One region of the Mesorhizobium sp. 113-1-2 genome, then DNA from elsewhere that is predicted to be linked to it. Evidence: predicted binding sites of a transcription regulator. Region 1 holds the regulator's gene; each other region holds the start of a gene.
The links. The regulator LexA, encoded in region 1, represses DNA repair genes until DNA is damaged. The targets are predictions, from matches to a motif close to TGTTCNNNNTGTGTTCNG.
Positions count from the first base shown of each region.

Region 2: a site for LexA is predicted at 1,378-1,395, ahead of JN279_RS07150 (helicase-related protein). Genes of this name have one in related genera too.
Region 3: a site for LexA is predicted at 1,004-1,021, ahead of JN279_RS34985 (nucleoid-associated protein). Genes of this name have one in related genera too.
Region 4: a site for LexA is predicted at 913-930, ahead of JN279_RS28010 (sel1 repeat family protein). Genes of this name have one in related genera too.

Region 1 is NZ_AP023242.1:4,604,884-4,607,085, reverse strand. It holds gene JN279_RS22300 (GntR family transcriptional regulator) at 1-220, shown strand, start outside; gene lexA (transcriptional repressor LexA) at 659-1,396, shown strand; gene JN279_RS22290 (ComEC/Rec2 family competence protein) at 1,390-2,202, opposite strand, start outside.
Region 2 is NZ_AP023242.1:1,494,545-1,496,746, forward strand. It holds gene JN279_RS07150 (helicase-related protein) at 1-1,209, opposite strand, end outside; gene phbB (acetoacetyl-CoA reductase) at 1,919-2,202, opposite strand, start outside.
Region 3 is NZ_AP023242.1:7,266,344-7,268,545, reverse strand. It holds gene JN279_RS34990 (hypothetical protein) at 1-497, opposite strand, end outside; gene JN279_RS34985 (nucleoid-associated protein) at 1,083-2,165, shown strand; gene JN279_RS34980 (GTP pyrophosphokinase) at 2,162-2,202, shown strand, end outside.
Region 4 is NZ_AP023242.1:5,720,271-5,722,472, forward strand. It holds gene JN279_RS28005 (branched-chain amino acid ABC transporter substrate-binding protein) at 1-90, opposite strand, end outside; gene JN279_RS28010 (sel1 repeat family protein) at 524-790, opposite strand; gene JN279_RS28015 (DUF2147 domain-containing protein) at 1,229-1,570, shown strand; gene JN279_RS28020 (hypothetical protein) at 1,796-1,948, shown strand; gene JN279_RS28025 (hypothetical protein) at 1,988-2,182, shown strand.

The DNA of each region.
Region 1 (2,202 bases):
GGATGGCTATGGCGAGGCCATGGACGCCTTGCGCGAGGCGATCGCCATCGAGCATCACACCGAGATCATGGAAGCGGCGCTCGATCGCGATGTGGAGCGGGCAAAAGCGCTGATGACGGCGCATATCGGCTACACGCTGCACGTCTATGTGCACAGCGAAGACAATTGTGCCAATCCCTACACCGTACGCGCCGGCAGTCTGAAAGCGGTTTCCGGATGACCTTGCCGCGGCGCGTTATCTCCGGCGGCAATATCGATGCGGGCGCCTACGCCCAGGTTCTGGTCGGAGCGATGCCGGGAGCCTGAACGCGTTCTATCTCCGCATAGCCAGCGATTGTTGACGTTTTGATTTCGTTTCGTTCCGCCGAAAATGGATCCGTTCGCCATACAATCCACCCTGAGAATGCCTTTCAAACGCCTGATGCCAAACAGGATAAGAGGATAGGCCACAGGCTATTAACCATAATGATTTCAATGCACGTGCCGACGGTGGAGGTGGTCGGTTGACGCCTGCCACCTGGAGCGAAAATTTCTGAGGCTTTAACAAATTCACTAAACTTTAAACAGTTGCAGAACACAACTGGAACAGATAGTGTTTGTTCTGGGTTTGTTTTTCGATTCTGGTTCACACCCTTCGTTCAATGCCTTGGGGGCCGCCATGCTGACACGCAAGCAACATGAACTGCTGATGTTCATTCATGAACGGCTCAAGGAAAGCGGCATTCCGCCTTCCTTCGACGAGATGAAGGAAGCGCTCGATCTTGCCTCCAAGTCGGGGATCCATCGACTGATCACGGCACTGGAGGAACGTGGCTTCATTCGCCGGCTGCCGAACCGGGCACGCGCGCTGGAAGTGCTGCGGTTGCCGGATTCGATCGCGCCTGGCCTCAACGCGGCAAAGAAATTCTCGCCGAGCGTCATCCAGGGCAGTCTCGGTCAGGGCGGCCTTGGCCGCCAGATCAAGCCGGCACCATCGCGCCTGCCCTCAGCCGGCAATGATGACGACGCGGTCTCCGCCGTGTCGATCCCGGTGATGGGCCGTATCGCCGCCGGTGTGCCGATCGATGCCATCCAGCATCAGACGCATTCGATCTCGGTGCCCCCGGACATGATCATGGGTGGCGAGCACTATGCGCTGGAGGTCAAGGGCGACTCGATGATCGAGGCCGGCATCTTCGATGGCGACACGGTCATTATCCGCAACGCCGATACGGCAAGCCCGGGAGAGATCGTCGTCGCCCTGGTCGACGAGGAGGAAGCGACGCTGAAACGGTTCCGCCGCAAGGGCGCCTCGATTGCGCTCGAAGCCGCCAACCCGGCCTACGAGACGCGCATTTTCGGGCCCGACAGGGTCAAGGTGCAAGGCAAGCTGGTCGGGTTGATCCGGCGCTACTGAGCAGGAACGGCCGTCTTTTCAGGTTTTTGATAGGGCGCCAGCCCCCTCGCCTCGCGTGAAAATTTTCGCTGCGCATGCCAGGGCCGATACGGTCCATCCACCGCGAAACTGACGATTGGCGGACCGGTCGCCGATTGGCGGTCGAAGAAGACGGCGGCACTGCCCTTTCGGGCCAGTTGCCGTTTGGTAACGACAAGAACCAGCGGATTGTGGCAGGCATCATAGCCTGTCGCGTCATTGACGACGATCAGATCGGCAAAACCGCAGGCCTTCCAGGTGGCCTTGCGGTCTTCGACATGTGCGATGATCGCACCCGATGGGTGCCGGGCAAGACAGACACCATCCGTGCAATAGAATGGCGCTCCAGGCGGGAGGTTGACGGCATCGGCAATGCCGAATTGCCCGTCCGCCTTGTCGAACATCTCCGGCGCGACGATGGTTTCGGACACCAGCGCGCGTTTCCAATTGTCGACGGTGAACTCGTTCGGGCGAGCCCGGCTGACCGCGAGTTCGCCGCCGCCGATCGGTAGCGCGACCAGCCGCGCATCTTCCGAGATAAGCACATCTGGCGTGCGCGTATCCGACACCGTCAACAGTCCGGCAAGCGCGAAGGGCAGTGCCGCGAGCCGCAGCCATGTCGTCGCCATCGTCGCGATGACCAGGGCAATCGTCACTAGCAGGACGGAGTGCTGCGAAATCAGCCCGACCGCATCGACGGGAGAGCGTTCCGATATCCACGCCGATATGGCGATCATCGCCGTCAGGCCTTTGCCCATCAAGTGGAGAAAGGGCCCGTCCAAACCAAA
Region 2 (2,202 bases), 3.1 Mb from region 1:
GTGGCGGGCAAGGTCCATGTAGATCGAGGCGATGAGGTCGGCATGCTGGGCCGGCGCGATCTTCCTGTAGTCAGGCAGAGCACAAGCTTCCCACAGCAGCGCCACGCGCTTGGCATCGGTGGCGAGCGCGCGGATGTCGCCGTCGCGGGAGAGATATTCGAGCGCCTGTGCGTCGACCGCCGGCAGCGCGCGCGTCAGGCCCTCGACCGGTGCGTTGGTCTCGATCGAGCGCTTCAGCGCATCGAGACTGGCGAAGTCGAAATGCGCGGTGCGCCACTGCAGCACCTTCACCGGATCGAAATCATGGCTCTCGATCTTCTTGACCAGCTCTTCGTCAAGCGGGTCGACCTGACCGGTGACGCCGAAGGTGCCGTCGCGCAGATGCCGGCCGGCGCGGCCGGCGATCTGGCCAAGCTCGGCCGCCGTCAGATTGCGATACTGGTAGCCGTCGAATTTGCGGTTCTGGGCGAAGGCGACATGGTCGAGATCGAGGTTGAGGCCCATGCCGATGGCGTCGGTGGCGACGAGATAGTCGACATCGCCCGACTGGAACAGCGCCACCTGGGCGTTGCGGGTGCGCGGCGAGAGCGCCCCGAGCACGACGGCGGCGCCGCCCTGCTGGCGGCGGATCAGCTCGGCGATGGCATATACCTCGTCGGCGGAGAAGGCGACGATCGCGGTGCGCCGCGGCAGGCGGGTCAGTTTCTTCGAACCGGCATAGGCCAAGTGCGACAGCCGCGGCCGCGTCACCACCGAGACGCCCTTCAGCAGGCGCTGCAGGATGCCGTGCATGGTGGCTGCACCCAACAGCAGCGTTTCCTGGCGGCCGCGCAGATGCAGGATGCGGTCGGTGAAGATGTGGCCGCGCTCGAGGTCGCCGGCGAGCTGCACCTCGTCGATGGCGACGAAGGCAGCGTCGGTCTCGCGCGGCATGGCTTCGACGGTGCAGACCGAATATTTGGCGCCTGGCGGCTGGATCTTCTCCTCGCCGGTGATCAGCGCGACCTTGTGGGCACCGACCTTTTCGCAGACGCGGGTGTAGACCTCCCGGGCCAGCAACCGGAGCGGCAGGCCGATGATGCCGGTCTCATGCGCCACCATGCGCTCGATGGCGAGATGGGTCTTGCCGGTGTTGGTCGGCCCAAGCACGGCGGTCACGTCGCGGCCCGACAGGATCAGCGGCTCGGTGTGTTTGGGCTGGATGTTCATCGGCTCGGAAATATGGGCTTTCAGGCCTCTGGTTGTCGGGAGCGTGCCTCAACTGGCGCGTATGACAGGCGACACATAGGGATTTCGGGCGCGAAGCGAAAGCGGAATGTTCCACCGGCGGCTCGAAGGCCTCTATGTCTAGCGCTAAATTGGCTGCTGCTTAACTGATGGAACGAGTCTGGAACGAATCAGCGACGAATCGGCGACTCGCTCAGATTCAGCTTTTGTTCACGGCTACATATGGATTTTGTGACCATGAGTCTCACCACATGCTGAATCGTCGAATTGGCCCGTTTTATGCTGGGCGATCTCTGGCCTTAACCTTTGCCGGGCAACGAGGGCAGCGACCCGGTGTCCGCCGCTCAAGATTATGAAATTGTTAATCTTTCTGAACCGGGCGTTAAGCAGCTACAGCGGATTCCGGGCCATTAACGTTAACTTCCGCTCAAAGCCGGAACGAATCGGCGACAAAGCAGCGCCGAAGCTATTTTCCCGTTTTGTTCCCTCAATATCTTGTGTTGTGAACAGCTTATCCACCGACAATCCACAGGCTTGGCCACAGGGTTCGCACAGACGCCGCTGTCGCCATTAACCTTTGCGTGCCGGATTGGGTCATCGCGCCGCGGTGAGGCGTTTTGGCTCCTGGGCGTCAATTGGAAACGGACCGGTTTCCCGGTCCGTTCGTCACGGGTTGAAGCCGCTGGACATCTCAGGCGAAGTACTGGCCGCCATTGGCCGTGATGGTCGAGCCGGTGATGAAGCCGGCATCTTCGGAAGCGAGGAAGACGACGCAACGCGCGATCTCTTCCGGCTCGCCGAGGCGGCCGACCGGGATCTGCGGGATGATCCGTTCGTTGAGCACCTTCTCGTCGATCGCCTTGACCATCTCCGTGGCGATGTAGCCGGGGCAGATGACGTTGACGGTGATGCCCGCGCGAGCACCCTCTTGCGCAAGCGCCTTCGAGAAGCCGATATCGCCGGCCTTGGCGGCGG
Region 3 (2,202 bases), 2.7 Mb from region 1:
TCTGACGCGATTCGCGCGTGAACCAGCTTGCGCCAACCCGAAGCTATTTCGAGCGCGGCATTTCGGAAGTTTGTGTGGTCAATCGGGTTCGCTTTGAGCCTGCGATCTGTTACTCGAAAACGAGCAGGAGCTAAGGGGGCCTCGGGTAAGGTCACCTCCCAACCTCGTCCCCACATGCGAACATCGTCCGAATGCGTGCTCACCCGATAGCTGTGCCCTTGCAGTTCGCCCTCGAACTTGTCAGGGCCAAGCACGCTCCAGGGATCAGTATCTATGGAAATCAGCGGATTTTCGGCAAGCACCAGCGCCCGAGCGATAGCCAGATCCGCCTCAGACGGACGCCATCCCTTCCTTTCTGCATTGGTCAGCGCGTTCCAATGCGGGTAGCCCAATGCCTGCGCAATCACTTCCAACGCGCCTACGTGTTTTATTCGCCTGGCGCGGGCAATGTTTCGCGCAGCGGTCTTCAGTTCTTTCAGTTGATCGCTATTGCTCATGATCCATTCCTATCGTGGTAACGGATCCACCATGTGCCCACTGCTGACAGACCCGTCCCAGGAGGGAATGGTTGGTTTAATCTCAGCGACAGCGCACTGCGAGGCTTTGCATGGTGGGCACACTGGCCTGTGCGGGAGGCCATCACCAAATTGCCTTCAGCCACAAAAAACGTCAAGTCATTTACCGAGACTTGGAACGGTTGCCGCCGAATGAGTCAGGGCTGCCTCGCGTCACATACTCGGCATAGCGTCAATCGTTCAATGCCTCGCAAGCAGGCGTTCGGGGCAACGGCAGTCGAACTGTGACAGACGAGGGTGGTCACCGAATCTTAGACGAATGAGATGGCCGTTCGATCGGCGACCATGGAGACTTCAAGCGTCCCGAGACCGCTCTTCTCCTGCCTCATGTTATGATCCCTTGAAACGAAGGGGCGGCCGTGTAGCGGCCGCCCCTTCGCACCCCTGCCTAAGATTCCTCCCGCACTGTTCCTATGTCGGCGGCCTTGTGTTCTTGTTTTGTTCTGATATCCTTCCTTAACCCGCTCAGAATAATATTCTTCAATATTTTCGAAGGGGGATCGAGTTTTGCTTGTAGAGAATCTTTCTATCGGCCGAGTCGTTATGCATGAGGTATTCCAGAGGAAAGACGGGCCCAATGTAGTGCCGCCATCCTACGGGAAGGATCTCGAAATACTGGATGCCAAGGCTCTCAGTCATTTTGGGATGCGTATCACCGACGCGCTCTCCGCACAGTCCAAGAGCATAGAGATGCAGATAGTGAAGACCAATGACGCGAGCGTGGTTGGGACTGCTCGACGTCTTGTTCTCGCAACCGACACCGATTTCCCTAGCATCTCCAATCACATGGCCGATGCCCTCGCTGACGCACAGAAATCACGAGGGATTCCCGGTGGAATGCTTCTAGTCTTCGATGGGAAAGTCGGTGGCGACGGAAAGCCCTTCTTAGGGGTGATTAAAGCGGAGATGCAGTCCGGCTTTCAACGCCGACTGGCTGCGGCAAAAGTTGTGACCGAATTCCTCGAGAACATCTTCCTGACGCCAGCCACGAGACTTTACAAGCTTGCTCTGTTCATCTCTGAAGATGCCGCTGTCACGGCGAGCACAAATTGGCGATGCTTCGTATTTGATAGCAATATCACCGCCGCCCGCCGAGAGAACGCGGCCGTATATTTCTACGACGGCTTTCTTGGCTGCGCCTTTCCTGAGAGCGGGAAATATGAAACCGCGAAGTTCTTCGACCTCACGAAGGAATTCGTTCGCACCTTGGTAAATGAGCGAGATCTCCGAAGGGACCTGGGCGACGCGCTGTTCGCCTTCGTCAAGGTAGATCAGGCACCCACGTTCACCTCGCAACAGTTCGGCGACACGTATCTGCCACCCGAATTGCGTGACCCGTTTAACAAGTTCCTCGAAGCCAAGAAATTCCCGACCAATAGAGCTGTGGTTCGGGACATCAGCGAGATGGGTGGAAGGTTGCGGCGCCGGAAGTACAAGTTCGGTCCAGACATCGAGTTCTCTGCGTCCCCGGACGCGATACGGAATGGCACCGTGACAATCGAGGATGTGCCGGCAGGCGATGTTTCCGAAGGCGAGGCTGCAAGCTGGACCAGGATCACGGTCCGCAGGCCAGTCACCGAACAGCTATGACCACCGAGCTCGAGATCCTGCGACGCTGGGAGGCGGA
Region 4 (2,202 bases), 1.1 Mb from region 1:
CACCGAAACGGTGATGTCATCGGCGAAGGCGACCGGAGCACTCATCATCAGGCCGAAAATGGCCGCGCTCAAAATACTCATTTTTTTCATAGCAATAGAACTCCTCCACTCACGCGCGGCCGCCCCGGCCGCGCTTCTTCCAGAGAGGCGGGACAATTTCATCCTTCATTGGGCCTGTCTAGGCGCATCCGCACCGCTCGATTGGGCCTGCGAGGCCCCATACACGCGAAAAAGCCACGCCAGCCTTGTTCCGGCTGGTCGTGGCTTTTTTGCCTGTCGGGCTGTTTCCCCAGCGCCCCCGCGCCACGAAACCCAACGTCGCCTTCCCTGTCTTCCCTGCCATGATCTTGTCCGAAAACCGGATTCCACTTTTCGGGATCATGGTCCGTCGTACGGCTTGGCCTGTCCGGCTGCCGCATTCTTGTCGTTCATGGCCTGTGGCCCGGCTGTCTGCGCAGCCTTATCCTGTTTGGCCCGACCGTCTTCGAGCGGTCGTGGCCGGAGCGCCCCCGTCTGCCGGAACTCAGTGCATGGTCATCCATTCGCGGGCTTCGCGCAGCGCTTTGGCGATCTCGACCTTCGACATGGCGGCCGACAGTTCAGAGCGCAGTTCGGCGGCGCGGGCCGAGCCCTTGATGGCGGCGATGTTGAACCATTTGTGGGCGGCAACGACGTCGGTCTCGCAGTCGCGGCCGGTCGCATACATCATGCCCAGTTCGAAAAGAATGTCGGCCTGGGCAGTTGCCCCCATGGCGCCGAAACCTGCTTCAAGCATTTCAAAACGTGCCATTTTAGTCCCCTGTCTGGCTCCCGAGAGCTGCCTCCGTTTGTCTTGTCCGGGCTGCTCTTTCGATGCTTTCGAGAATGCCGATCAGGCTTGAATCCGTCGTTAAATAGCGTGCTTAATTTGAAGAAAACAAAGCTAAAACAAGAGGTAAACGGGTAAATTCGTTAAGGATACGAAGCCAGCAATTCGGCTGGTTTTCGCCAAATTTGACGAAAATTTTCGGCGGCGGAATCAACACTCCGCTAACCACGGGAAACAAACACGATGCGCCGATCGTTTTATTTCCTCCGCGACAAGGCGGATTCAGGTGCTTTCAAAATCCCAAAGTCTTCCGTTGCGGCACCCGCTTTTGTTTTGTCGGGAGCTGGATTAGCTTACGTTTGCGTAAGCGGCAGACCGGCGAGGCGGAGAATTCGGCCGGCTATCCAAAGGGAGCAAGACATGTTTCGAAAAGTGAGCCTGGCTCTTGCAGCCACATTGATCATGGCCGGTGCGGCGTGGGCCGATCCGATCGAGGGCAACTGGAAGACGCAAGCCGGCGACACCGCCGCCATTTCAGGCAGCGGCTCGTTTTCCATCACGCTCAAATCAGGAAAATACGCCGGCAAGACCATCGGCTCGCTGAAAGCGGCCGGCGACAACAAATATGCCGGCAGCATCACCGATCCGGCAAACGACAAGACCTATTCGGGCAAGGCGACATTGGCGGGCACCTCGCTCAAGATGAGCGGATGCGTGCTTGGCGGACTGATCTGCAAGAGCCAGACCTGGCACAAGCTCTGATCGACCACATCCTTGTGACCTGACGACGGGGCCCGGCAGGGCCCCGTTTTCGTTTCAGCGGCACGTCGAACCCTGGTGCTCCCGCCCTGCTGGCTGTGGCCGTCCGGGCTCGCGGCGACCCGCTAAAATCCCGTCAATCAATTTGAACCGCAGATGAACGCCGACATCAGAGCCGGTTCAGAGGCGTTGGGGCATTCTCTCGCGTGTTGAAGGAGACACGACCCAATGCTTGCTCGCCGCTTCACCATCGTCTGCCTGCTGATGAGCCTGTTTGGGATGTTCTTCGCCATCCTCGTCGCTGAAGCGGGCCGTTCCCCCCGCTCCTGGGACCAAGCCAGTTCCTGCCAATTCGATTGCGTGAACCATTTTCGCCGCTGAAGCGACAAAGACACAGATCCAGAGAGAAAAGCAAAAGCCATGACCCGCATCGCCGCCAATACCCTCCAGACCCTTCGGCTCCTGCCGCGGGCTGCGCTCGTCCTGGTGGCTCTTTCAGCACCGGTTCTGGCCGTGCCAATAATGCGCGCCGACGCCGGCTCGACGATCGAGGCGCCGGCCCTGAGGAAGTCCGGCGTGGGTTTCGTGCTGCTGGTCAGCCTGCAGCGCGGATAAAGAAAAGTGGCGCTTTGGGC